DNA from 2 places in the Fictibacillus sp. S7 genome. Region 2 is predicted to be linked to the other one. Evidence: a T-box and tRNA genes for the amino acid it is inferred to sense, from the RefSeq annotation. Region 2 holds a T-box; the other holds one or more tRNA genes.
The links. The T-box of region 2 lies ahead of trpS (tryptophan--tRNA ligase). A T-box ahead of a tRNA ligase gene usually reads a tRNA of that ligase, here a tRNA-Trp.

Region 1 (14,291 bases), 920 kb from region 2:
GCTTATCCTTAATTAAATCAGTAAGTTTGGATGAAGTTATCTAGTTTTGAGGGAATATGCCTCAAAAACAAAAGATTTGTCAGCGACAAGAGATTCGAGGAAGCAAAACGACGACTCTCCGGAGTGTACTTTACCGTACATGAGGAAGAGGAGGAGTGAAGCTGACGAAGAAAATCGCCGTTGATCACAAATCGATAGATGTCTGGTGGCAATAGCGAAGAGGTCACACCCGTTCCCATACCGAACACGGAAGTTAAGCTCTTCAGCGCCGATGGTAGTTGGGGGCTTCCCCCTGTTAGAGTAGGACGTTGCCGGGCATATATATTATTCCACAGTAGCTCAGTGGTAGAGCTATCGGCTGTTAACCGATCGGTCGTAGGTTCGAGTCCTACCTGTGGAGCCATTATATGGAGAGCTGTCCGAGTGGCCGAAGGAGCACGATTGGAAATCGTGTATACGTTAACCGCGTATCAAGGGTTCAAATCCCTTGCTCTCCGCCATAATTACTTAACATACGGCCCGTTGGTCAAGCGGTTAAGACACCGCCCTTTCACGGCGGTAACACGGGTTCGAATCCCGTACGGGTCACCATGTTTTTTTCGAAGAAAAAAACTTATACATATAAACCTTTCGGAGGATTAGCTCAGCTGGGAGAGCACCTGCCTTACAAGCAGGGGGTCGGCGGTTCGAACCCGTCATCCTCCACCATTTTATCTTAATATATTGATTATCATCGCGGGGTGGAGCAACGAGCGCTACAGCACGATTAAGCTGCGAGTAAACTCGACGCATACACTTCTAAGAAAATACTGGTAGAGGAAGAGTTCCTCATACTCGGACACATCGTCCGTAATCTTAATATCATCGCGGGGTGGAGCAGTCTGGTAGCTCGTTGGGCTCATAACCCAAAGGTCGCAGGTTCAAATCCTGTCCCCGCAACCAAATGGACTCGTGGTGTAGCGGTTAACATGCCTGCCTGTCACGCAGGAGATCGCCGGTTCGATCCCGGTCGGGTCCGCCATTTTATCTTTAATAAGAAGTTTTGGCTCGATAGCTCAGTCGGTAGAGCAGAGGACTGAAAATCCTCGTGTCGGCGGTTCGATTCCGTCTCGAGCCACCATTTTTGGCGCCGGTTTAGCTCAATTGGTAGAGCAACTGACTTGTAATCAGTAGGTTGGGGGTTCAAGTCCTCTAGCCGGCACCACTATCCTTTTTGTTCGAAGTGTAAGAAATTTCCTCTTGAAGAATACATGGATATGTATTAAAATAGGTTTTGTCTCTCATGGAGGGGTAGCGAAGTGGCTAAACGCGGCGGACTGTAAATCCGCTCCTTTGGGTTCGGCGGTTCGAATCCGTCCCCCTCCACCATCTAATTTTTAGCACATTTATTTTGATTTAGGGGCATAGTTTAAAGGTAGAACGAAGGTCTCCAAAACCTTTGGTGTGGGTTCGATTCCTACTGCCCCTGCCATATGGCGATCGTGGCGAAGTGGTTAACGCACCGGATTGTGGTTCCGGCATTCGTGGGTTCGATTCCCATCGGTCGCCCCATATGATTGGGCTATAGCCAAGTGGTAAGGCAACGGACTTTGACTCCGTCATTCGTAGGTTCGAATCCTGCTAGCCCAGCCATATATGCGGAAGTAGTTCAGTGGTAGAATACAACCTTGCCAAGGTTGGGGTCGCGGGTTCGAATCCCGTCTTCCGCTCCAATTATATGATCTTTAAATGGCGGCATAGCCAAGTGGTAAGGCCAGGGTCTGCAAAACCCTTATCCACCGGTTCGAATCCGGTTGCCGCCTCCACTACATACCACCCAGCCGGGGTGGTGGAATTGGCAGACACACAGGACTTAAAATCCTGCGGTAGGTGACTACCGTGCCGGTTCGAGTCCGGCCCTCGGCACCAATTAAATACACTGCCAGCTTTACTTTTCACATGCCGGTGTGGCGGAATTGGCAGACGCGCACGACTCAAAATCGTGTTCCCTTGGGAGTGTCGGTTCGACCCCGACCACCGGTACCATTACATAACATAATAACGTTAAATATAGACGTTCCTTGCACAGTGCAAGGAACGTTTTTTTTCTTTATACTTTTTCAGTACGCAGAGATATACGTTTTTTCTCCATTACATTATCGCATACTAATATACGTGCATTTGGCGCCTAATACTATTCCACTCTCAAATTGTTCACAAAAGAATAAACACTTTGCCAATTATGTGCTCTACCCTAAACAAATGTAAAAAAAAGGCGAAATTTGTAGATGGAAGGCTGTCGGTAATCATATTCAGTATTCCTCTTTAAAATTTGGAAGGGAGTTTCATGAATGAGTGATTTGCAACGAAAGATGGGAACTTTTGCCCTGACCATGGTCGGGCTCGGATCGATCATTGGATCCGGCTGGTTATTTGGGGCATGGAGAGCTGCACAAATCGCCGGTCCAGCCGCTGTTTTTTCCTGGATCATCGGCATGATCGTTATTTTATTTATAGCGCTTTCTTATATTGAATTAGGCGCCATGTTTCCTGAAGCCGGAGGTATGGTGAAATACACACAGTATTCTCATGGATCGTTTGTAGGATTTCTTGCAGCCTGGTCCAATTGGATTGCCATTGTTTCTGTTATTCCTGTTGAAGCAATCGCCTCTGTGCAATATATGAGTTCATGGCCGTGGAAATGGGCAAGGTGGACGCACACGTTAGTGACGGAAGGCACCCTTACCGGGAAAGGATTGCTTATCGCTTCAGTATTGATGCTGATTTACTTTTTTTTGAACTATTGGGCAGTCAGCCTGTTTGCCAAAGCAAATAACCTGATAACAATTTTTAAAATTGTTATTCCTGGACTCACGGTTGGAGCGCTTCTTTTCGTAGGATTTCATGGGGAGAACTTTACATCCGGGCACAGTTTAGCTCCTTATGGATGGGCCAGTGTACTAACTGCCGTAGCTACTTCAGGGATTGTATTCGCGTTCAACGGTTTCCAAAGCCCCATTAATATGGCGGGCGAGGCAAGGAATCCCGGCCGCACTATTCCATTTTCAGTTGTAGGGTCTCTTCTGATCGCAACCGTTATCTACATTTTATTGCAAGTGGCCTTTATCGGGGCTGTCAGTCCTGCCACGATTGCTAAAGGCTGGCATCATTTAAATTTCAATTCGCCATTTGCCGATTTGGCCATTGCACTGGGCATTAACTGGCTTGTCATTCTACTTTATTGTGATGCATTCATTTCTCCTTCCGGCACAGGAACTACGTATACGGCCACCACAGCGAGAATGATCTACGGAATGGAAAAGAACGGATATTTACCAGAAGTGTTTGGAAAGGTTCACCCTTTTTACCGTGTGCCTCGTCCTGCTATGTATTTAAATCTTGCTGTATGTTTTCTGTTTCTGTTTGTCTTTAGAGGCTGGGGGGTACTAGCAGAAGTTATTTCAGTAGCAACCCTTATCTCTTATATCACCGGCCCAGTTACCGTCATGACATTAAGACGGACAGGCAGGAATCTATATCGTCCATTACGTGTTAAAGCACTAAGCATCATCGCACCATGCGGGTTCGTCTTTGCCTCTTTAACGCTGTATTGGGCAAGATGGCCGCTGACTGGACAGGTGCTATTCTTTATTTTGATTGGCCTTCCGATTTACTTTTATTATCAGGCGAGAAAGAAATGGAAAGGTTTCAAAACGAATTTCCTGGCAGGACTCTGGATGGTTGTTTACTTAATCTGCATGATGTTTATCTCCTACCTGGGAAGTGAAAAATTTGGAGGAGCCAACATCATTCCATTTGGCTGGGATATGGTTCTCATTGCATGCTTAGCCCTTGTGTTTTATTATTGGGCTGTAAAAAGCGGGATTCAAACCGAGTATTTAGACGAAGCAGCTAAACTGAATGAGCAAGTTAGAGTTAAAGAAATGTCGAAACGAGGGAACGAGTCTGGGGAAGAAGTAGGTTAACTATTACGGTAAAAAGAAGTGCATAAATGGTGCACTTCTTTTTTTATGGTTTTAATACATCGTGTAAAAATTCCTGATTTCATAAAAAGTAATGGAAGGTTGTCATATTTTTAATACACGCTGATTATATTGGTATCAAGGCAGTTGTAGGTTTTAGCGCAGGACTTCGTTTTAAATGAAGTCCTGCGCTTTTTTTATTGGATGAGATAGGAGTCAGAGGAACCGCCGTGGATTTGAACAAACATTTTCTCTATCGCTGATAGCAGTTTTTGGGCCTCATCGTCCGCCATGGAGGGTCTGAGGTAAACGAGCTGGAGGGCATTTTTGACCTGTTCTCCTGTCATGGTGCGTTTGGAATCGACGATAGGGCTTCCAAATGCGCCGTTTTCGTCTGCTGACAGAAGTTTCCCTTCCATGTTCATTAAACGACCGTTTAACCCTTCATATTGATCTCCAGGAGCTCCTATTTTAATTTCAACGTCTCCATGAACCCCATCTGCATTATAAATCCCTAAAGGTATACCATATTGAAGGGAAAAGAAGTTATTTACGTCAACGGCCGAATTGACCAGTGCTACGTCCTTGCCGCCATATACACGGCGCAGGAGAGCTTCAGAGGAAGGCCTGTAGCGGGACGGATCCATGGAGAGCTTTTTGAAGACCTGACGCCATTCCTGTATACCCGGGTGGTCGGCCGCCGCCTTTTCAAGAGCATCTAGTTTCAGGGATTCAAGAAATAATTGGAATCTGCCTTTTAGCATTTGCGGTGATTCTTCAATCACGATATCATGATATAGTATTACGCCCATTTTAAAGGAAGGAACAAGCTTTTTTATGTCCTCTGCCAGTTTAATCATCAACTTTTCACCCTTATCTTATAGCTTTATTTTATAGTTAGTTTACCATAGATGAAATCATCCATTTAAGGAGAAAGGAGGTGCAGTCATGACAGGCGCCCAGTTAAAAGAAGAACTCATTGCATATAGTAAATCAATTGGTATCGACAAGATTGGGTTTGCTGCCGCGGATGTCTTTGCGGAACTGAAGGAAAGGCTGAAGGAACAGCAGAACCACGGATACCAATCTGGATTCGAAGAAAAAGATATCGAGAAACGGACGAATCCCCAGCTGCTGCTTGAGGGAGCGAACACCATCATCTCGATTGCTCTTGCTTATCCTTCCAGGATGAAAGATGCTCCACAAAGTACAAGGGAAGCGAGAAGAGGAATATTTTGCAGAGCTTCCTGGGGTGTGGATTACCATCATATTTTGCGTGAGAAATTAAGGCTTTTGGAAGCATTTATCGCTGAAAAAGCCCCGCATGCCCGTTCTGTGTCGATGGTGGATACCGGCGAACTGTCTGATCGTGCGGTGGCAGAACGTGCCGGAATTGGCTGGAGCGGAAAAAATTGCGCAACCATTACGCCGGAGTTTGGTTCATTTGTTTATTTGGGAGAGATGCTGACGACGGTTTATCTTCCGCCTGATACGCCCATCACAGACCAATGCGGAGATTGCAACATCTGTGTGGAGGCTTGTCCTACGGGCGCTCTCGTACAAGGGGGACAGCTCGATTCGAACAAATGCATCGCCTTTTTAACACAAACTAAGGATTTTCTTCCTGATCAATATCGTGAAAAGATCGGCAACCGGTTGTATGGTTGTGACACATGCCAAACGGTCTGCCCTAAAAATAAAGGAAAAGATTTTCACCTTCATCCCGAAATGGAGCCGGATCCTGAAATTGCAAAACCTTTATTAAAGCCGTTACTGAAGATGAGCAACCGGGAATTCAAGGAGAAGTTCGGCCATGTGTCCGGTTCCTGGAGGGGGAAAAAGCCGATTCAACGAAATGCCATCATTGCGCTTGCCCATTTTAAGGATACCAGTGCTGTCGGAGATTTGGCGCAGCTCATGAAGGAGGACCAAAGGCCTGTTATTCGCGGAACCGCTGCCTGGGCACTCGGTAAAATAGGCTCAGAGGCGGCGGAAAACGAGCTTATTTCGGCGAAAGAACAAGAAAATGACGGAAATGTGGCAGCTGAGATCAACAAAGGCCTTCAAATGATTCAAAATCAAGGCATACACTAATCGCATCGCAACTACATGTCCGTTAGTATAGAAACCAAGAAAATAAAAGAAGGGATTTTTATGTGTAATATCAAAACCTTATTCTCTTACGAGGAAATGGATAGCCCCATGGGCCCCCTGACTGTTATCGCTACACAAAACGGCATTTGCCGGATTGACTTTGGGAGCCTTGAAGAAAATTTACCATCCCTTCAATCCTGGATGTCAAAGCACTATCTTAAGGGGGAACTGATCCATTCACCGGAAGAACTCAAACCGGTTGTTGATCAGCTTGCAAGTTATTTCAGCGGGAATCTCCAACAGTTTACTATTCCTTTGGATTTATATGGCACTCCTTTTCAAATAAAAGTGTGGGAGGAGCTTAAGGGAATTCCCTATGGTGCCACATGTTCCTATAAAGACATTGCTCAAGGAATTGGTGCACCAAAAGCAGTAAGAGCTGTAGGCAGTGCAAACAATAAAAATCCAGTTCCGATCATTATTCCTTGTCATCGTGTGGTAGGGAGCAATGGCGCCCTGGTCGGTTACGGCGGGGGTCTGGATAAAAAAGAGCTGCTTTTAAACATCGAGCTTCAAAACTTTATACCTAAGTCTTCCTGAACCGTTTATTTTGACGGTTCTTTTTTTTTGGCTCTGATTCATATGGTAATAGTACGTTACTTTTGCAGCAGTGGAGGTGCCATATGAACTGGCTGGAACATCTCAAATTTTATGTCCAAAAGCTGACCGACTGGATGGTCAATGAGAACTGGAGTGATAGTGTTCAGCTTCCGATGGAGGAAAGGGAAAGCTTTGCAAGGAAAAAACAGGCACTGCATGAAAGGAATGCGGTTCTTGTCAATAATAATGTGGAGGCGCAGGTTCTCAGGCATTCGGTTTTTAATGATACGAGACAGGTAGATTATGTACTTCACTTCAGCAATTTAATCCGGCATGGATTCGATTTTTATGTTGAGGAGTGGATCCAGCAGAGGCGGGCTGTGTTTAAAGACGACGTGCTGATCAGCGACCAGCTGCTGAATCCTGAAGGGAAGCATAAAGAAAAAGTGAAGATCGAAAGGGAAACGGATCCGCCTGAACCTCGAAAGCATACGTACGATCGGCTTGCAGCGGTACAGTATGCCGAGCGATGGTGGAATACGTACAATCCAGCCTACAAGTCATTTGATGTTGATTGTACAAACTATATCTCCCAGTGCCTTCATGCGGGGGGAGGCATTCCCATGGCCCATCACGGGACACGTTCCAAAGGGTGGTGGTTTAAGTATCATGACTGGAGCTACAGTTGGACAGTGGCCAACGCCATGCGGTGGTATTTAAGCGGATCAAAGGCAACCCTCCAGGCGAGGGAGAAATCCTCTGCCAGTCAGCTCATCCCGGGTGATGTTATTTGCTATGATTTTGACGGCGACGGTCACTGGCAGCATACCACCATTGTCGTGGGGAAGGATTCTTCGGGCGAGCCGCTGGTAAATGCCCATTCCACGGACAGCCGGATGAGGTATTGGAGGTATGAAGACTCTACGGCTTATACTCCGAAAATTAAATATAAGTTCTTTCATATTACGTAAAGTCCCACCTCAGGGCTAATTCTTCATAAAAGTGCTATAATAATGAAGATATAAGTATACGAGGTGAGAGTTTTGGGTTTACATGTAGTTCTTTATCAGCCGCTGATCCCGGCGAATACAGGGAATATTGCCCGTACATGTGCGGGAACAGGCACTTCACTGCATCTGATTCGGCCGCTTGGCTTCTCAACGGATGACAAACAGCTAAAGCGTGCAGGTCTTGATTACTGGGAACATGTAAATGTTCATTACTATGATTCGCTGGAAGAACTGTTTGAACGGTTTCCGGAAGGATTGTTTTACTATATTACAAAGTTTGGAAAGCAGCGGTATACCGATATGGATTACAGCGCGCCGGCCAGGGATCACTTTTTTGTATTTGGCCGGGAGACAACCGGATTGCCGGATGAATTATTGAAGGCAAACGAGGAGTATTGTTTCAGGCTGCCGATGAATGATAACATCCGGTCGCTGAACCTTTCCAATACAGCCGCCATTTTAATTTATGAAGCATTGCGCCAGCAAGGTTTTCCGGCGCTCACATAAGCTGCTGGTGAAATAAATAAAAAAACGTCCCGGGCTCGGGGCGTTTTTTTATATGTACTGATTATTTGGCTCCAGGATTATCATTGTATCCCGCAGTGAAAATAGCGGTCAAGAACGTAAGCATAACTCCTAATATCAGGATAAAACTCATGCGGTCTCCTCCTTTTGGTGTAATGGTTCCGTATCTTCTTTTATTATAACGAAACCGCTGTCATCGTACAACGGCAAACACAGCCTCAAAAAGAAAAGACTATTTCTTCAACTCGTATCATACCCATACTAAAACCACTATCATTCATTAAATTCTGTGGCAATATGGCAATCCTGCGAAATTCATAAAACAAGTTGAATGATTGGGGACATCCTCGCATAAAGTAGATTAACAAACGAAGGATGCAAACACTACGCAAGGGGGTACACATGGATATTTTAGGTAAAATCCAATTGCACCGTGAAGAAGAGAGGCGTCTTGCCTGGGAAGGTACCTTCGGAGAATACCTTGAGATTTTAAAGGAACGTCCCTATGTCGCTCAGTCCGCTCATTCCCGAGTCTATAATATGATTAAAGATGCTGGAATAGAGGAAGTGAACGGAACCAAGAAGTATAACTTTTTTAACAACCAGATTTTTGGACTTGAAGATTCAATCGAGCGGCTGGTGGAGGAGTATTTCCATCCTGCAGCCAAACGGCTGGACGTGAGAAAAAGGATACTTTTGCTGATGGGGCCAGTTTCCGGAGGGAAATCCACCATTGTCACCATGCTTAAGAGGGGTCTGGAAGATTATTCGAAAACAGAGGCAGGGGCAGTCTATGCCATTAAAGGTTGTCCGATGCACGAAGATCCGCTGCACCTCATACCGCATCATTTAAGAGATGATTTTTACCGGGAATTTGGCATTCGAATTGAAGGCAACCTCTCCCCGTTGAACACTATGAGGCTTGAAAAGGAATATGGCAATTGCATTGAAGATGTAATAGTGGAGAGAATCTTTTTTTCCGAGGATAAACGGACAGGGATTGGAACGTTTAGTCCGTCCGATCCGAAGTCACAGGATATTGCCGACTTAACCGGCAGCATTGATTTTTCCACCATTGCAGAGTTCGGTTCAGAATCGGATCCCCGCGCTTACCGCTTTGACGGAGAACTGAACAAAGCCAACCGGGGGATGATGGAATTCCAGGAAATGCTGAAGTGTGATGAAAAATTCCTCTGGCATCTCTTATCATTAACGCAGGAAGGCAACTTTAAAGCAGGACGTTTTGCCCTTATCTCGGCTGATGAGCTGATTGTGGCGCACACCAATGAATCGGAATACCGTTCGTTTATCGCCAACAAGAAAAATGAAGCTCTTCATTCGAGAATTATCGTAATGGGTGTCCCTTACAATCTGAGGGTTTCGGAAGAAGAACGCATTTATGAAAAAATGATTAAAGAAAGTGACATGTCCCATGTTCATATTGCTCCTCATGCGCTTCGGGTGGCGGCCATTTTCTCGGTACTTACCCGCTTGATGGATTCCAAAAAGCAGGGCATGGACCTCATCAAGAAAATGAGGCTGTATGATGGTGAAATCGTGGAAGGTTATAATCATATTGATCTCGAAGATCTTCAAAAAGAATTTGCCGATGAAGGCATGAGCGGTATTGATCCGCGGTATGTCATCAACCGGATTTCGTCTGCCATCATCCGCAAAGAGATAACCTCCATCAACGCACTCGATGTGCTCAGATCGATGAAGGATGGACTGGATCATCATGCGTCCATTACGAAAGAGGATAAAGAACGCTTTATTAACTTTATCTCTCTTGCCCGAAAAGAATATGACGAGATTGCCAAGAAAGAGGTTCAAAAAGCATTTGTTTACTCTTATGAGGAGTCTGCCAAGACACTGATGGACAATTACCTCGACAACGTTGAAGCTTATTGCAACAAAAACAAGCTGAGAGATCCGCTCACAGGTGAAGAAATGAGCCCGGATGAAAAACTCATGCGATCCATTGAGGAGCAAATCGGGATCTCTGAAAATGCCAAGAAAGCCTTCAGGGAAGAAATATTGATCCGAATATCAGCGTATGCCAGAAAAGGAAAGAAATTCGATTATAATTCTCATGAACGGTTAAGAGAAGCGATTCAGAAAAAGCTGTTTGCTGACCTAAAAGACGTGGTAAAGATTACAACATCCTCAAAAACACCGGATGAAGCACAACTGAAAAAGGTGAATGAAGTAATCGCCCGTCTCGTGGATGAGCATGGGTATAATACGACATCAGCGAATGAACTACTGAAATATGTAGGAAGCCTGTTAAACCGGTAACTGTAAAAAACGCATCCCTTTGTAAAAATGGGATGCGTTTTTTTATCTTTAAAAAGGTTGTCAGCAGAACACATTACACATAAGAATAAAAACCAAACAGGAGGAGAATACCTTGTAATATGATAAACTATAGTGGTAAATTAATACTATACGCTAACAAAAAGGAAGTGAAAGGATGAGTTCCAGGGAGAAGAGCAGCCAATTATGGGATTGGATCAAAGCCATTGGAATTGCACTTATTCTAGCGTTGCTAATAAAAAACTTTTTATTTGAGCAGTACGTTGTTTATGGAGAATCAATGATGCCTACGATCGAAAACGGGAACAGGCTGATTGTAAATAAATTAGGCTACAATATAGGTGAACCTAAGCGATTTGATTTAATCGTGTTTCATGCAAATTCGCAGGAGGATTACATCAAGCGGGTAATCGGTATGCCGGGAGAGCACATCGAGTATATAAACGATCATCTTTTTATCAACGGCAAACAGGTAGATGAACCTTACTTGGATGATTATAAAAAACAGGTGACCAACGGGAACCTGACGGGAGATTTTACGCTGGAAGAAGTCACCGGGAAAAAGGTGATCCCGAAAGGAAAGGTTTTTGTGATGGGAGACAACCGGCTTCATAGCATTGACAGCCGGCACATCGGGCTGGTTGATGAAAGCAAAATCGTCGGGGAAGTGAACCTGCGTTATTGGCCGATGGAGGAATTGAAAGTCATAAAGTAGTTTATTGACGAGGAGTATTGGGAATAGTGGAGGCAAGAGGTGATGGTTATGTCCAGAGAACAGGATTATATCGATAAACCAAAAAACAGCTCCATGACACCAAATTTAAAAGAAATGAAAGAGCATGGAAAAGTGATGGAACACATGTCCACCAACGTAAATGTGAAAAAAAGCGGAAAAATGCCTGATCCGGATCAATTTGAGGATGAAGAAGCAAAAAAAGATAAATAATCGTTGCGAAAAACCTGCTCCGGGATGACCTGGACAGGTTTTTTTGCGGAATTTGTTTGGAAATTCAAAATATCTATTTACTAATGAGAATCAATCTCATATAATGAGATTAAAATACTGATAATAATTATCATTCTCTCAGAGGTGCTATATATGGTATTAACGGACATTAAAGCTGGCGGAAAAGCAAAAATCACCAATACGGAACATGTGAATGTACTTGTACGAAGAAGATTGCTTGACTTGGGTATCATGGAAGGAACGGAAATCAGCATTAAACGAATCCTCCCATTTGGAGGTCCGTTTGCGGTGGAAGCCGGCGGACAGTGGGTGGGCATTCGCAGAAGTGAAGCCAAATTGATCCAGGTGTGCCATTCATGATTGAAATCGCACTTGCCGGAAATCCGAATACCGGAAAAACCTCTTTATTTAATATTCTCACCAATTCGTATGAATACGTTGGGAACTGGTCAGGTGTAACGGTAGAGAAGAAAGTCGGCATGCTGAATAATAAAAAAGGGCATCTTATCGATCTGCCCGGAATATATTCACTTAATCCTTTGTCCAGGGATGAAGGGGTGGCAACCCGCTTTTTGATTGAAGAGAATTTTTCCATGGTTCTCAATATCGTTGACGCCTCCCAGCTTGAACGAAACTTATACTTAACGATTCAGCTTCTCGAATATGGAAAACCTGTAGTGATCGGGCTGAACATGGTTGACGTAGCCAAGGGCCGCGGAATCATGGTTAATGAAAAGAAACTGTCCGAGAGATTACAAAGCCCCGTTTTGCCGATAGTGGCCCGTACAGGATCCGGCTGTAAAGAGCTTGCAGGGCTTTTAACCAATGAAGAACAAGAGAACAAGCCCTTGTATATTTCATATGGTCAGCCGCTGGAAAGAGCGATGGAGACGCTCGTGGCAAAAATGCCGGACGCCGAAAATTTGCCGCCAAAACGTTGGCTTGCTCTTCAATTTTTTGAAGGAAATGAAGTGGTGCATGCATTGCTGAAAACAATGATGCCTGAAGCTGAGCTTCAACGCATTTTTGCAGAAACCGAGGCACAGGTTCAATCCGAAGAGGGGGCCAAATCACTTTCCTATCATATCCGCGCCGTACGGGCGGAGTATATAAAAGGAGTGCTTGATGTTTCCCTTCAAAAAGGCGAAGAAGTCACCTATACATTGACCGACCGGATCGATAACATCGTGACCAACAAGTTTTTGGGGATACCAATTTTTATCCTTTTTATGTACCTGATTTTCAAATTGACGTTTGACTGGCTTGGCAGCCCGATCTCAGACATGCTTGACGCGTTCTTAACGGGACCGCTCACTGACGGCCTGACGTCAATGCTTCAAGCCGCAGGAGCTTCTGCCTTTATTAAGGCCGTTATTCTCGATGGGATTGTTGCCGGTGTAGGCGGCGTTCTTGTCTTTGTTCCGCAAATCATGATCCTGTTCTTCCTGATCTCCTTTATTGAGGATTCTGGATATATGGCGAGAATTGCCATGGTGATGGATAAAACGCTGGAGAGCATTGGTCTGAACGGAAAAGCCTTTATCCCGATGATTATCGGGTTTGGATGCAATGTACCCGGAATTATGGCGGCACGTACCATTGAACAGCCAAAGGAAAGGCTTTTGACCATCATACTCACACCGCTCATGTCCTGTTCCGCGAGACTCTCGGTGTACAGCCTGTTCGTGGGTGCCTTTTTCACACAAAACCAGGCACTTGTTGTCCTTTCGCTCTACCTCCTTGGTATCGTGATTGCACTAACGCTGGCGAAGATTTTCTCTTCCACCATTTTGAAAGAGGAAAGTTCGATGTTTGTGATCGAGCTTCCTCCATATCGTATTCCTCAATGGCGTACATTGATGCGCAATACATGGGAGAAGGGCAAAGGCTTCATCAAAAAAGCAGGTACGTTTATTTTCGGAGGATCTGTTATCATCTGGTTCCTCAGTTATGCAGGTCCCGGCGGACTGGGTGTGGACATGAATAAAAGCTTCCTTGCATTGATCGGCGGAGCCATCGCCCCGCTGTTTGAACCGATCGGGTTTGGCAGCTGGCAGGCAGGTGCTGCGTTGATCACCGGCTTCCTGGCCAAAGAAGTCGTTGTTTCTACCATGAATATCATTTATGTTGCGCCGGATCTTCATACATTGCAAGGAGTCATGGCCCACCATTTCACCTCATTATCGGCTTACAGCTTTATGGCATTCTTGCTGCTCTATGTCCCTTGTCTGGCGACAGTGGCTGTTATCAAAAAAGAAACAGGATCTGCCAAGTGGACGTGGTTTTCCATCATCTATGCCCTGCTGATCGCCTATATTGTTTCATTGATCATATACCAGGGCGGCAAGCTGCTCGGATTTTAAGTTTAACCAGAAAGTAGGGAGTATAAATGCTGCTTAATATTTTGCTCGGAATACTGATTTTTGGATACGCAGGTTTTACTATCTTTCGTTTTGTGAAAAAAAGCAAACAAGGAAAATGCGCGACCTGTTCAATGAAGAAAGGCTGTCAATCCGCATGCAGTGATATGGCAGAAAGCAAAGTCGCATTTAACAACTACACGAAATAAAAAAAGCATTCCATGGCTTGCCATGGGATGCTTTTATTTTTTTACGGTTCTTTATAAAATGTGCCAATTACATAGCAACTCTCGTCTTATCTTGCATAGGATAGTGTAACCAACCCTTTTTACATTCAAAAAGCGGGTGGTTCTTTTATCAATTTGATCCATTACCATTCAAATAAAACAATGAGCATGTACAAAGAAGGAGGGGAAATAATGGGCGAGGAAGCGAAAAACAATTTTGTAGTTTCTCA
Region 2 (14,291 bases):
TGTTCCTTTCCATACCCTGACGAACTGGTCTCTTCCCAGAGCATCTGTACCAAACCAATAGTAATTGTCTTTTTGGTTTTTCATTTTGTACTGATCTACACCGCGGATGTCTACTCCATCGAGACCGAGGAAGCCTACCTTTTCAAGAACAGGAACTCTTGGAGGCAGGTTGGTACGGCTTGTATCCTGGTCATCAAAGCCGTTATGGCTGAATAGCGGTCCAAGAAATGCAAGGAGCAAGATTGCCACAATGATGATCAGCCCTGCAACGGCTCCTTTGTTTTCAAACAATCTCCTTCTGGCGTCCTGCCAGAAGGAGGTACTTTCTTTTGTGATTTTTTCGGCATCGTCCGAAGACCTGACCGCAGGTTGGAATAAGTCGTTGTTTAGTTGTTTTTCATGCATGCTCATTATCCCTTGCCTCCTGCAACCCTGATTCTAGGGTCAATTACTCCGTATAAAATATCCACAATCAGTATGACGATGATAAAGCACACACTGTAAAAAATGGTCGTCGCCATAATGACTGGATAGTCATTCAATGTTATAGATGAAACAAATTGAAATCCTAAACCAGGAACAGCAAAGATTTTTTCGATGATCAGCGTTCCCGTGATCAGGTTTATAGCTAATGGCCCCAAAATAGTCACCACAGGAATCAATGCGTTCCGGATGGTATGTTTCCAAATTACGACCAAGTTAGAAAGTCCTTTGGATTTAGCAGTTGTAATATAATCTTGTCCCAACACTTCAAGCATTTCCGTTCTCATGAACCTGGCCACAGTTGCTATAACAAAAACAGATAACGAAAGTGCTGGCAGAACATGATATTTCGGACCGTCCCAAAGGGCAACGGGCAGCCATTCTAACTTAACCCCTACGTAATATTGTAAAACTCCTGCAAAAACAAAGGATGGAATGGATATTCCCAATACCGCAATCAGTGATGACAAATAATCAATTGATGTATTGTGCTTTAAAGCTGCAGCAATTCCCAAAATTAAGCCAATGATCGTTCCTATAATCGTTGCTTCAACACCAAGAACAGCGGAAGGCCCGATTCTTTCAGCAATCATGGTAGAAACAGGACGGTTGTCATATTGGAAGGATACACCCATGTCTCCTTTAACCAGATTACCCATGTAGTTGAAATACTGAACAGGGACGGGATCATTCAATCCATACTTTTCATTCAAAATAAATTTTTGTTGATCTGTCAGTTTCTCCTCATTGTTAAACGGAGAACCTGGCAGCAGCTTCATAAGGAAAAACGTAAATGAAGTAATAATAAATAGTGTGATCAGCATGTAAAGCAATCGTTTTAGTACGAAACGAGCCACTATTGCACCTCCTAAAAAAATAAACCCCTGCTTAATACCTATATCTCTATATTAAGTGACAAAACAATATCCTACAATAGTTTCGTTAGAATTTTCGACAAATTTTTACTAATAAGTCATTTGCAGTTAAAAGGAGAGTATATGGCTAACTGACATATACTCTCCTGGTACATCTATAAAACCCTAGTTTTTACTTAACGTCCCAATCTCTGTAGCTATAATCCCCACCAAATGAATGGTTGTGGATATTTTTAATATTTGATTTTGTGATAAATGCATATCCACGTTGGTACATAGGGCTGATTGCCGCATCGTCTTCGATTAGGATTTTTTCAGCTTGCTGCATCATTTCCCAACGTTTTTTAAGATCTGTTTCAGATGAAGCCTTTTTAATTAGCTCATCATACTTTTTGTTGGAGTAGTTCATTTCGTTGTGAGAACCACCCGTTACAAACATGTCAACGAATGTCATTGGATCTGGGTAGTCAGGTCCCCAACCAGCGTATGAAATGTCATAATCCAAGTTTTCCTCAAGCTTAAGCTTTTGCTTGAAAGGTTGAGCTTTGATTTTCAGAGATAGACCAGGAAGGTTTTTCTCCAATTGGTTTTTGATGAACTGTGCATCTTTTTGTGCCGTATCAGTGTCATAGTTAAGAAGAGTAAGACTTACCTTTTTAACTCCAAGCTCTTTCAAGCCTTTTTCCCAATATTCTTTTGCTTTCTTAGCGTCACCTTTGTTCATGTCGCCATTTTTCTCACGGAAGTCAGCTCCGTCTGGACCGTTAACAAACTTGGACGGCACCAAGAAATATGCAGGAACAGATCCGTTATTCAACAATACGTCTGTTAATTGCTTCTTATCCCAGCCCATGTCAATCGCATGGCGGATGTTATTGTTTGCTAGTGCTTTGTTCTTTTGGTTCATACGAAGGAAGAACACAGAAGATTCAGGCACTGTGCTGAAAACGTCTTTTTTATCTTTATATTGGTCAACATATTCCGCAGAAATTGTTGTGCGGTCTAGTTTTCCAGTTTCAAACAAGTTAATACGAGTTGCTTCGTCTTTAAGGATGTTTACGTTGATTTTATCAACTTTTACATTCTTCTTGTCCCAATATTTATCGTTCTTTTCCAATACCCATCCTTTTTCATGCTCCCATTTTGTAAGAGCGAAAGGACCGTTGTAAAGAGCTTTGTCAGCTTCTAAAGCGTATTGTTTCCCTTGTTCTTTAACAAACTTTTCAGGTTGTGGATAGAAAGTCGGGAATGAAAGAACCGCTTTTAAGTAAGGTTTTGCACTGGTTGGACCAGCGAACTTCACTTCAATTGTATGATCGTCAATAGCTTTGATACCAAGCTTATCCGTTTTGTTATACATTGGATCTTCAGGGTTTAGAATTTTGTCAGCATTCAGGATGCCTGCAACTTGATAGATGAAAGAGTATTGAGTAGCTGTGTCTTTGCTTACAGCTTTTCTCCAGGCAAAAACATAATCGTTTGCTGTTACAGGATCACCATTGCTCCAAACAGCGTCATCGCGAAGTTTAAATACCCAGGTCTTGCCGCCATCTTTCTCTTCTGGTTCTTCGGCAGCCCCGGACAGAACTGGCTCATCCTTGTCGTTCAAGGTATAAAGACCTTCGTATACATTGTTTGCCAAGTTTAGAGAAACTTGATCGTCTGCCATGATGTTGTCAAGATACGGGATTTCGGAAGTTTCCATAAGGTTTAGGACCTTTTCTTTAGAACCCCCACCTTTACTTGAACTGTCCCCGCTCGCTTTTTCCTCTTTTTTACCGCTGCACGCAGAAAGGAAAACGCTCAAAACGAGCACAATCGTTAGTAATAACGACCATTTTGACTTCTTCATTGATTGACCTCCCCTTTTTCTGTTTACCTAATTAGTGAGCCAAAGCTTCGTGAATTATCAGACATTTTGCCCACATTCGTATTATACAAGTTTTCATACTATTATGCATATACTTTTTTTTACGACTTTTACAAAAAGCCCAATTTATTTACGTTTCTTTAACAAAAAATAGGACTAAATACCTACGATTGTTCAGTGTTTTCATCCCTTCTGTTATCCATTAAATTCCATCAAAATGTGCAAAATATCCTCCTTTCTTACCCTTCGTTTTTTATATTTTCTAATAACTCTGAACCTATATGCACTCTTCTTCAGTAAACGTTCGGATAATTGATAGGTATAAAGTAGTATGCCTGCATCTTCTGTTCATGGTAAAATGAATAATACAGCTATGAATTTGAAAATGATGGGAGTAAATCGATGTCACGTTTTTCGGCTTCAGCACTATTGACCGCAGGGTCTGTTTTACTATCACTTTTCATTGAATTTTTGTCGGATAAGAAGCTTCATCTCATTCATGTGGTGGACAACCTTTTTATGGTGGGGCTTGCTCTGGTCCTGATCGGCTTAGTGTTATTTGTTGTTAGGGGCGGATTCTTCGATCTTTTTTCAAAGACAGTCAAAAAAGTGATGAAATCATTCTCGAAGTCAGCCGAGTACGCAGAGAGCCAGGAAGAAGCCTCAAACTTCAGCCTGTCCGAACGGGTATCTGGCAATTTTGTCTTTCCTCTGCTTTGTTCCGGAGCTGTGTTGTTTGTTTTTTCTAGTCTGGTTGCAATTCTATTGTAATTTTTATATACTATTTTTAACTGAATGAATAATAATTAAAGGCGATGATAAAGAAAAGTACATGTTTTTGAAGCTCGCAGAGAGCCTGTGGCCGGTGGAAACAGGCAGTGAATGAACATGGAATGGGCTTTTGAGCTCCTGTCTGAACATTGTTTAGTAGGAACAGGCGTGTGTGTCCGCACGATAGAAAGGGCGCCGTATGACAGTACGGGTTAGAGATATTCTTTTTTTATGGAATAACAAGGGTGGCACCACGGTCCATTCGTCCCTTTTCACGGGATGAATGGGCCTTTTTTGTATGTATATAAATTATTTAAAGGGAGAAGTTTTATTATGGCAACTATTTTTTCAGGTATCCAGCCAAGCGGTACGATAACATTAGGGAATTATTTGGGGGCCCTGCAGCATTTTGTGGACTATCAAGAGGATAATCACTGTTATTTCTGTGTGGTGAATCAGCATGCCATCACTGTTCCGCAGGATCCGGTTCAGTTGAAAAAGAACAGCCGCAGCCTTGCTGCCATGTACCTCGCTGTCGGCATCGATCCCGAGAAATCCACTCTTTTCATTCAATCGGAGGTTCCTGCCCACACCAAAATGGGATGGGTTCTGCAATGTGTCGCGTACATCGGAGAACTGGAGCGTATGACGCAATTTAAGGATAAATCCAAAGGCAAGGATGCCGTTTCTGCAGGGTTACTGACCTACCCACCGCTCATGGCTGCCGATATTCTCCTTTATGGTACGGAGCTTGTTCCTGTCGGAGATGATCAAAAGCAGCACATTGAGCTGACACGTGACCTAGCCGAACGATTCAATCATAAATACCGTGAAATCTTTACCATTCCGGAGCCGCGCATTCCTAAAGTGGGAGCAAGGATTATGTCTCTTGTTGATCCTACGAAAAAAATGAGCAAATCCGATGCTAATGTGAACGCGTTTATTTCTATTTTGGATGATGAAACGGTCATCACCAAAAAAATCAAGCGTGCCACTACGGATTCCGATGGTGTTGTAAAATATGATAAAGAAAACAAACCCGGCATTTCGAACCTATTAACCATCTACTCACTATGCTCAGGCGAATCCATCGAGGAACTGGAAAGAAAGTATGAAGGAAAAGGTTACGGAGATTTTAAAGAAGGAGCGGCAAGAGCAGTCGTCGGCCGCTTAAAGCCAATCCAGGAACGCTATTACAGATTGATCGAATCTGAAGAGCTTGATCATATCCTGGATCACGGAGCCGAAAAAGCGAATCGCGTAGCAAACAAAATGCTGAACAAAGCGGAACGTGCCATGGGATTGGCCAGAAAACGTATATAACAGAAGAAAGCCTCCGCATGAAGCGGAGGTTTTTTCGTGCACAAGTGATTTTTCATAAGCGGGGCTCAAAAAGGAGACTCTTTAGCAGAGCCTCCTTTCTTTACTCAGTTTACATGTGTTCCATTTTCGAGTTCCCAAATCTTTTCAAAGTAGGGCTGACCTTTTACAAGCCGTTCGCAAATGGCGTAATGATGATTGCTCCAGCCGTCCTTGATTTCCGAATACAATGCTGCCCATGCTTCTTCAAATTCCATCGATTGAATCTTCATATACTCTTCTGGCATCCACTCGGTATACCAGTATCTCACCTCAGCCACATTCTGTGTCGTATGCAGCTGGTCGAGCAACATGAACAAAAGCTGCTTCAGCTGCCGTTCCTTTCTTGTCAGTCCTCTCATCACAACCGGTTCAGGCGAAAGAATATGATGCTCTTTTTCTTTTATATCCGGAGTAAATGTGTAGGAAACGGTCTCCATCTGCTCTGCCATTTCATACACGAGCTGTTCCTGCCTTGGGATCAGCCTGCTTTTTCGGATGGGAATACGGTAGCCCATTGTATCTATCACCATGGTTTTCTTTTCATCAGTGATGATAAAGCAATGGTCCAGTTGAACTCTCTGGTTGTTTTTCCTCACGTATGCTTTCTGGTGTACTTCATCTAAAAGGGAGTCTGGAAGATCGTTGAGTTCGTTTTCGATGTAGTGAAACAGTGAAGACTCTAATTTAACGATTGGCACCTGATCCAAAAGCTCGATGAAATCGTCCTTCCTCCACTCATGAAACTCACAAACGTTATAGCCATTTTCTTCACCTTCAAACCAATTCACCCAAACATCTCGTAAATATAACATTTGCTACCCCTCACTTACCGATTTAGTTAAAAACAGTATAGTCAGAGGTTGTCCAAAATATTCTTTTGAAAGAAGAATTATCTAGAGCAAATAAAAAAAGATGGCTGATTGCGATCAACCATCTTTTTACTCTTACTCGCTGTATTTTTTAAAGATCAAGGTTGCATTATGCCCACCAAAGCCCAAGGAATTACTTAGAACGGTTTTCACTTCCACTTTCCTGGCTTGGTTTGGTACATAGTCCAAATCACACTCAGGATCTGGTGTTTCATAATTGATCGTAGGTGGAATAATTCCATTCTGAATCGATTTTACTGAGAAAATAGCTTCGATTCCACCTGCTGCTCCCAACAGATGACCGGTCATGGATTTAGTGGAGCTGACAGCTAGTTTGCGTGCATGATCACCAAAGACTTCCTTGATGGCCATCGTTTCAAACTTATCATTATAATCAGTGCTCGTTCCGTGAGCATTGATATAGTCGATTTCTTCAGGTGCCATTCCGCTGTCCTGTACAGCCTGAGTCATCGCACGAACGCCGCCTTCCCCGCCAGGAGCTGGTGCCGTAATGTGGTATGCATCTCCTGTTCCTGCATAACCCACGATTTCAGCATAAATTCTGGCTCCGCGTTTTTTTGCAAATTCAAGGTCTTCAAGAACCAGGATTCCTGCACCCTCGCCAATAACAAACCCGCTGCGGTTTGCATCAAACGGACGGCTTGCAGTGGCAGGATCGTCATTATAGGACAATGCTCCAGCCTGACAGAAGCCGGCAAGCGCCATATCGGTAATTGGAGCTTCCGTTCCTCCGCAAATCATGGCGTCCGCATCTCCACGCTGAATGACTTTAAATGCATCGCCAATAGAGTTGGCCCCTGAAGCACACGCTGTTACAGTACAAGAGTTCATTCCTTTAGCGCCCAGCATGATGGAAACCTGGCCTGCTGCCATATCGGGAATCATCATCGGTACGAAAAACGGGCTGACCCTGCGGTATCCCTTTTTCTCAAAAATGCGGAATTGCTCTTCATGCGTATCCATGCCGCCAATTCCGGAACCGATCCACACACCTACACGAGGTGCGATTTCGTCTGTAATATCAAGCTCGGCATCGGCTACTGCCATTTTTGACGCAGCGATGGCAAATTGAGTGAAGCGGTCCATTTTTCTCGCTTCTTTACGGTCCATATATTCATGAGGATCAAATTCTGTTGCTTCTGCAGCAACTTTTACCGGGAATTTTTCCGGATCCCTGCGAGTTAACGGGCCAACACCTGATTCACCGGCAATGATTCGGTTCCAGGTTTCTTCTACACTATTTCCAAGGGGAGAAATGGCTCCCATTCCTGTGATTACTACGCGTCTTTTCATTGTTAATACAACTCTCCTTTGAAGAATAGTCAGCTTTTATCTTCTATCTTCCCCATCGGAGCGCAACGGCACCCCATGTCAGGCCGCCGCCAAATCCAACGAGGACAAGCAAGTCATCATCTTTTATCTTACCATTTTTTAAGGCATCAGAAATAGCCATAGGAATGGAAGCAGATGATGTGTTTCCATATTTATTAACGGTTACTGCCATTTTTTCTTTTGGCAGCTCCAGCCGCTCACGAGATGCTTCCATGATACGGATGTTGGCCTGATGTGGGATAAGGTAATCAACATCATCTTTTGTCAGTCCTGCCTTTTCAACCACATTCATGGAGGACTCACCCATTTGGCGTACCGCAAATTTAAATACCTCGCGCCCATTCATATGAAGGTACTCATCCTGGTACAGGTGTTTAGCGCCTCTGCCGTCTGATCCCAGTTCAAAGGACAGAATTCCTCTTCCTTCAGATACTTTGGACATAACTGCAGCTCCCGCTCCATCACCAAATAATACAGCTGTATTTCTGTCATTCCAATCGGTTATCTTGGACAGCTTTTCAGCTCCCACGACCAATACATTTTTATAGGTGTCAGATTCAATAAATTGTTTGGCCATCACCATGCCGTACATAAATCCTGAACATGCAGCACTAATATCCATCGCTACAGCATGAACTGCTCCCAATCTTTCCTGGATCAAGCAAGCCACAGAAGGAAATGGGGAATCAGGCGTTACGGTGGCAACGATGATTAGATCAAGCTCTTCTGCATTCAGCCCGGCATTTTCCAAAGCTTCCCTTGCTGCCTGTTCTGACATATGTGATGTATTAACATCATCTGCCGCAATTCTTCGCTCTTCAATTCCAGTACGGGTGCGAATCCATTCATCGCTGGTGTCCACCATTTTTTCAAGATCAAAATTGGTTAACACTTTTTCAGGGACATAAGCACCTAAACCTATTATTCCAGCATTCATGTTATTACCCCTTTATCCATATTTTTATGTTGTTTCTTTCTGCATTTGGTTTAGTATCAATTTTTAAGACCTGGTACTAATTTTAATTTATTTTTCATTTTTTGTCCAGTATGCTGATTACATGGGACAACACACCATCTATTCATCCAGACATATTATATATAGAGCTTATCAGTCTGAATACAGGAGTGGTACATGTGAATTTTCCTCGCTATGGGCCGCCCTCCCCGATGCGGCAAAGATCGGCCATGCAAGCCAGACACCCATTTCCACCGCCCCGGCAAACAAGGGAACAGCCGCCTCCACCCAGCGAGCCGCCTTTTATCCCAATGGCCTACCGCCAGCCTTTTCCAAGGCCGAATCCTCTAATCAGTGCCTTTCGGACAAATGACGGGAATTTTGATTACAATAAACTGATGGCTGTCATCGACCAGACCGTGAAAGTTGCACAGCAAGTTTCCCCTCTGTTTACAGCTTTCAGGAAAAAGTAAAAGAGCCAACAACAGAAGTTGGCTCTTTTACTTTACTGACAAACGTTATTCTTTATTTTGTTTTCCAAGTTCATAAGCATCGTTCATGACTTTCAGAAGAAGATTCAGCATAGGCTGGATATCCTCCATGGACAATTCTACTCCTTTTTTCTCCAAAAGCTCTTTTCCTTCTGGCAGATGCTTCATGGCAATTTGCATAAACTGCATATTCAATTCCTGATTCATTGGACTTCCTCCTGCGCTCAATCTCGACTGAATTTTCCGTTGGGGAGTTTTCCGGTTTTTTTATACTCTTCAATGCCCTTCCTGATCTCTTTTTGAAAAGCAGAAGGTACCCGGGGACTGAAACGCCCCATTGTAATGGCTTTTTCCTTGAAGCCATATTGAAGATTACCGGTCTTAAGCTTTCCAGCATCATGCTGTCCAGCAACAGATTTATATACATATTCTACGTTTTGCACCGTGCTTGTCAATACCGTACCACGACCCAAATCTGATTGATCCGATACATATCCGATGGCATATAATGCCTTCTTTTTCACTTCATCAATTACCGGTACAGTATAATCGTCACCAGTTGGATAAAAAACATCTGCACCCTGAGCGGCCATTCGCTTGAATGAAGCAATCGCTCGATCCTTATCGCTCCAGCTGTGCATCACTTGGGTATCGACAGTGATATCTTTTTTTTGAAAATGGGCCCCTTCGGCAAATCCTTTAATTTCAGGCTGCCATTCCTGAGCGGCGATCACACCCAGGTGGTTGGAGTGGCTCATTTTTGCAGCAACCATGCCGGCAAAAAACCCCATTGCATACGATTTAAAATGAATGCTTGTCGTATTTTTACCTGTCACCTCGCCGTTAAAGCTCACAAAGTGCATCTTCGGATAATCTTTGCTGATCTGACTGAATAAATCAGCATAAATTTTCCCGTGGCCAAAAACAAGATTTACGTCATCCTTTTGAAATTCTTTGACGGCCTTCTTAACTTCTGCTTTCATTTGCATTTTTTCTTTATATACAACTTCATTTCCGTATGTATCCTGGATCTTGATCAGGCCTTTGTATCCCTGGTCAGCCCAGCCTTGATCATTAATGGTATCCTGGACGAACAGCCCTGCATTTTTAAGGTTTCCTTCCCTTTTTTCCTGACATCCAGTCAGTGCGGCCAGCAAACATGCGACCAATAGCCCTTGTAAGATCTTCATGGTTCACGTTCACATCCCATTCTATCGTCGCGGTCATCCCCCTAAACTAGTATAATGGAAGAAATAAAAAAAAAGGGAAACAAAATTTCCCTTTTTCATCCTTCATTCTTTCTCCATTGCCTGGTATGCTGTATTTGTCTTTTTAACCCCTCTTCAATGTGGACATCCAATTGAAACCCTAATTCCTGCTGAGCTTTTTCACCGACAACCACCATGTTCCTCTTTTCTTTTGGAAAGTCTTCTTCTTTTATGGAGAGAAGTTTTAACCCCTTGCTCCATTCACCATTTGTACCGCTTCCTATATTATAAATCGTCCGTTTTTCTCCTTTTTCTGCTGCCAGGCATAATGCACGCACGGCATCGTCCACATAAATGGCGTCCTCGGTTATAGAATCTTTTTTAATGTTCATGGTGTCCCGTTCCTGTTCGTTAACATTGATGATTTGTTGAAAAGTCATTTCCGATGGCTGCCAGGGACCATATATCGTGGGAAAGCGAAGAATAACGTAGGAAACTGGATGGTTTGCTGCTGCCATACGAATATAATTTTCTTCTGTCAGCTTGATGAGGCCAAATAAGGTTTCAGGATTGGTTGTAGAGGTTTCTGTCACTTTTCCTGTTTTTTTTCCATACACATCATAGGATGACGCATAGATGAGTTTGACTGATTTCGAAGGTATTGCCTGGATCAGACTCCTGGTGGATTGGATATGCTGCTTCACCTTATTTTCTATGTCATTCCATGCTTCATTTGAATGGATACCGCATGCGAGATGAAAGACGGTATCGGCTTTTTTAATGATTTTCTTTAAATCCAGTTGTTCCATGGGCTCATTGATAAGTTCAAAATTTGCATGACGGCCGATATAATCCAACTTCTCTGTGGATCGGGCCGAATCAATTCCAATCACTTCAATCTCATCTTCCAGCAGCTTTGTGCATAGATGTGAGCCAATAAATCCTGCAGCTCCTGTAACAACAGCACGTTTCATCAAATGCTCCTCCGTTCTTTTTCTCTCTCTATATCGTATTGTTCATCCCGCTGAGTATGCATCTCAATCAATTTTCACAAAAAATCCTGCAGCAGGTTGCTACAGGATGGATTCATATAAACTGAAAAACCGAGGCACAGCCTGAAAATTCCCCAGACTTTTACGGGCCATTTGTATGGTCAGTGAAACAGCATATCCCTTTTCAAGGCAGGATGCTTCAAATGGCCGGCTGTGAATTTTAAATGGATAAACAGTGCCTGTTGCATCATGAAAAATTTTAACCGGCACCTCATGTTTTAAGGTAAAACGCGTTACCGTTTTCTCTAAAAATTCGTCCATATTTTCTTCCTTAATCCCGTAGGCCTGGCTAATTTCTTTACGAACTCTTTTTAAAAATAATTTGTTCTTTTTCTCCTGCTGAAAATGGCTTTTGAGATTCAGGCATGGATTAAGGAAAACCGCAGAACGGATCGATCCTTCCATGTCATTGATAAAATCCAGTGCGGTTAGCGCACCCATACCCTCCGCTAAAATATGAATAGACGGATTAAGAATTTCATATTTTATAACATAACGGTAAACTCTTCTTGCCAGGTTTACCGCATCCTGGTTACCCCAATTTCTTCCATATAGATTGGAATAAAATACGGTGTAGCCTTTTTGCTTGAGCGTTTGAATGAGTTCAAACCGGTCCTTGTTTTGTTTCCACAAACTTGACTGTTGATCTACAAAATGATTGCAATCGCCAAATATCATTACTGCAAAACCGTTTGGCTGTTCAGGAAGATGTATAGTATTCCATTGTCCATCTAAGCTGAAAATCCTCTCTTCGATGCTCACTTTTCTCCCCTCATCCAATATTTTCTTACTTATACTATGTCCGATTTGTGAAACTGGAGAAGGGAAATGCCTATTCTCGGGTGATTTCCTTAAAGATTTAAAGACAAAATCTTTATTTTTTGTTACTATATCAGAAGAAGAAGTCGTTTACATAAAGTTGAGGTGAACAAAATGCGTTATATCTGGACAATCATCTGGTCTTTACTACTTAGCAATATGGCTTTTTACGTACTGGAATCGATGCAGGGCGGAAAATATGACTCTGCAACATTTTCTACGGCATCTGTTTTCGGTGTAGTATTTGCCGTATTTGTCATCATCATTGGTGCCGTACTTCCCGCTGAAGCAGAAACGGCAGAGTAAAAAAAAGCAGCCCCTCACACTCTGTGAAGGGCTTTTTTTCATCATATAGGAGGTTATCAACCATGAAAGAGGTACTAACAGCATTCCTCGATGAACAATATCCACTTTTTAAAGAAGTTGCACGATACATCTGGAATCATCCCGAGCTGGGCTATGAAGAAATAAAGTCCTCCGCTAAACTTATTCAAACCCTGGAACACTTTGGATTTGAAGTAGAGCGTAACATTGAGGGGATGGAAACGGCATTTATTGCAACCTATGACAGCGGAATACCCGGCCCTGTGATCAGCTACCTGGCTGAATATGATGCCTTGCCCGAGATTAATCATGCATGCGGACATAACTTGATCGGTACCATGAGTACGGCTGCAGGAATTGCAGTAAGCACAGTGATCAAGGAAACCGGTGGCAAAGTTCTTGTCTACGGAACGCCTGCAGAAGAGACAGGGGGAGCGAAAGTTCATTTGGCGGAAAAGGGCTACTTTGACCGTGTGGATGCAGCGCTGATGTGTCATCCTTACAAGGCGTTTGAACGAAGCGGCTCAAGCATGGCCATGGAGGCATTGCAATTTGATTTTAAAGGAAAATCAGCGCATGCAGCTGCTTCCCCGCATGAAGGAATCAACGCTCTCGACGCGGTGATCGCCTTGTTTAACAGTGTCAATGCGCTCCGGCAGCAAATGACTCCTGATGTACGAATCCACGGCGTTATTACAGCCGGAGGAAATGTTCCCAATGTTATTCCTGATAAAACCCAGGCACGGTTTTATGTACGGGCAGCTACCGTTGAACAGCTTCCTGATCTCGTCCGCCGAGTAAAGGACTGTGCCGCAGGGGCAGCACTTAGTACAGGGTGTGAATGGGAAGCTACCCATTACGAGCTTGGCTACGCCAACTTGCTCACCAATGAATCCCTGTCAGATTCGTTTACAAAAAATCTTGCATCGTTAGGCATTCCCGCAGAGGAAATTGAGACTGGAAATGACCACGGCTCTCTTGACCTGGGAAATGTAAGCCAAGTGGTTCCGGCTGTTCATCCTTACATCAAAATAACCGATGCTTCTCATAATCTGCATACAACCGAGTTTTGTGATGCTGCCAATTCGGAGCAGGGATATAACGCCATGCTGACCGGCGCTAAAGCGCTGGCACTGACCGGATATGATCTGTTAACAGATCCCCATCTCCTGCAGCATGTAAAAGAAGAATTTCAAACCAGAGAAAAAAGGGCCTGAAACAGGTCCTTTTTTTCTCTGCCTTATGGCTTGCGCTTATAGGTCCAAACCCGGTTATGGTTGGAATTCTCGGGAAAGGAATCGCCTGCGCTTAGCTTAACTTCCTTTGGATCGTTTACCATGCTGCCCGTTTCCCCGATTTCTACATAAATGCCATTGTTCGGCGCTTTTTGTCCATGCTTGAATTGATGAGACTGCCCCATTTGATCACCCCTTTAACATTTTTGTATTTTACTATGCCCAATTAGGCATAAAAAAACCAGCCATTACGGCTGGCAAAAGTCTTTCTGTTTTAGTAATACGTAACCGGCATCACGTTCCCCAGATTGGATAAAGGAATGATAAACCGTTCGATCTCATAGCTTCTGACCGGCTGTACAAAACCATAATAAGGGTAATCCAGTTCCGTATCACTGTTATCTCTTTCACTGTTCTGCCCCTCGTCCACGATGGGAGAAGCAAAATAAATATTCTGACCGTCCATAAATTCAATAAATCCATCGTACATGCTGCCATCCAGCAAGGTGACTGAAACAAAATGCTGAATATTTTTCCGGCACAGCTTCTGCATTTTTTTTATCATTTGCGGGTTGGGGTAGGCTTGCTGCTGAAAGCCTTGCTGTTGATAGCCTGTTTGCTGCT

Region 1: it has a tRNA-Trp gene. The T-box ahead of trpS (tryptophan--tRNA ligase) is inferred to sense a tRNA for this amino acid. The anticodon was not compared.

What each region holds. Positions count from the first base shown of each region.
Region 1 covers NZ_QJKL01000001.1:2,335,950-2,350,240, reverse strand. Annotated here, with positions in the region: rRNA gene rrf (5S ribosomal RNA) at 202-317, shown strand; tRNA gene DMO16_RS12105 (tRNA-Asn) at 329-403, shown strand; tRNA gene DMO16_RS12100 (tRNA-Ser) at 410-500, shown strand; tRNA gene DMO16_RS12095 (tRNA-Glu) at 517-591, shown strand; tRNA gene DMO16_RS12090 (tRNA-Val) at 633-708, shown strand; tRNA gene DMO16_RS12085 (tRNA-Met) at 866-942, shown strand; tRNA gene DMO16_RS12080 (tRNA-Asp) at 946-1,021, shown strand; tRNA gene DMO16_RS12075 (tRNA-Phe) at 1,045-1,120, shown strand; tRNA gene DMO16_RS12070 (tRNA-Thr) at 1,129-1,204, shown strand; tRNA gene DMO16_RS12065 (tRNA-Tyr) at 1,285-1,368, shown strand; tRNA gene DMO16_RS12060 (tRNA-Trp) at 1,398-1,471, shown strand; tRNA gene DMO16_RS12055 (tRNA-His) at 1,476-1,551, shown strand; tRNA gene DMO16_RS12050 (tRNA-Gln) at 1,558-1,632, shown strand; tRNA gene DMO16_RS12045 (tRNA-Gly) at 1,638-1,712, shown strand; tRNA gene DMO16_RS12040 (tRNA-Cys) at 1,731-1,805, shown strand; tRNA gene DMO16_RS12035 (tRNA-Leu) at 1,820-1,908, shown strand; tRNA gene DMO16_RS12030 (tRNA-Leu) at 1,941-2,025, shown strand; gene DMO16_RS12025 (APC family permease) at 2,331-3,965, shown strand; gene DMO16_RS12020 (B3/B4 domain-containing protein) at 4,160-4,822, opposite strand; gene queG (tRNA epoxyqueuosine(34) reductase QueG) at 4,911-6,056, shown strand; gene DMO16_RS12010 (methylated-DNA--[protein]-cysteine S-methyltransferase) at 6,117-6,656, shown strand; gene DMO16_RS12005 (amidase domain-containing protein) at 6,740-7,627, shown strand; gene trmL (tRNA (uridine(34)/cytosine(34)/5-carboxymethylaminomethyluridine(34)-2'-O)-methyltransferase TrmL) at 7,700-8,173, shown strand; gene DMO16_RS11995 (PrkA family serine protein kinase) at 8,594-10,489, shown strand; gene lepB (signal peptidase I) at 10,665-11,222, shown strand; gene DMO16_RS11985 (hypothetical protein) at 11,271-11,453, shown strand; gene DMO16_RS11980 (FeoA family protein) at 11,607-11,834, shown strand; gene feoB (ferrous iron transport protein B) at 11,831-13,837, shown strand; gene DMO16_RS11970 (FeoB-associated Cys-rich membrane protein) at 13,864-14,043, shown strand; gene yhbH (sporulation protein YhbH) at 14,254-14,291, shown strand, end outside.
Region 2 covers NZ_QJKL01000001.1:1,415,477-1,429,767, forward strand. Annotated here, with positions in the region: gene opp3C (oligopeptide ABC transporter permease) at 1-405, opposite strand, end outside; gene opp3b (oligopeptide ABC transporter permease) at 411-1,340, opposite strand; gene DMO16_RS07190 (peptide ABC transporter substrate-binding protein) at 1,531-3,210, opposite strand; gene DMO16_RS07195 (DUF3899 domain-containing protein) at 3,631-3,999, shown strand; T-box leader at 4,035-4,272, shown strand; gene trpS (tryptophan--tRNA ligase) at 4,333-5,322, shown strand; gene DMO16_RS07205 (YjbA family protein) at 5,427-6,173, opposite strand; gene fabF (beta-ketoacyl-ACP synthase II) at 6,306-7,544, opposite strand; gene DMO16_RS07215 (beta-ketoacyl-ACP synthase III) at 7,588-8,520, opposite strand; gene DMO16_RS07220 (YppG family protein) at 8,718-9,011, shown strand; gene DMO16_RS07225 (ComZ family protein) at 9,057-9,236, opposite strand; gene DMO16_RS07230 (BMP family ABC transporter substrate-binding protein) at 9,254-10,219, opposite strand; gene DMO16_RS07235 (NAD-dependent epimerase/dehydratase family protein) at 10,315-11,211, opposite strand; gene DMO16_RS07240 (hypothetical protein) at 11,311-12,051, opposite strand; gene DMO16_RS07245 (YjzD family protein) at 12,223-12,414, shown strand; gene DMO16_RS07250 (M20 family metallopeptidase) at 12,477-13,649, shown strand; gene DMO16_RS07255 (YjzC family protein) at 13,673-13,852, opposite strand; gene DMO16_RS07260 (hypothetical protein) at 13,942-14,291, opposite strand, start outside.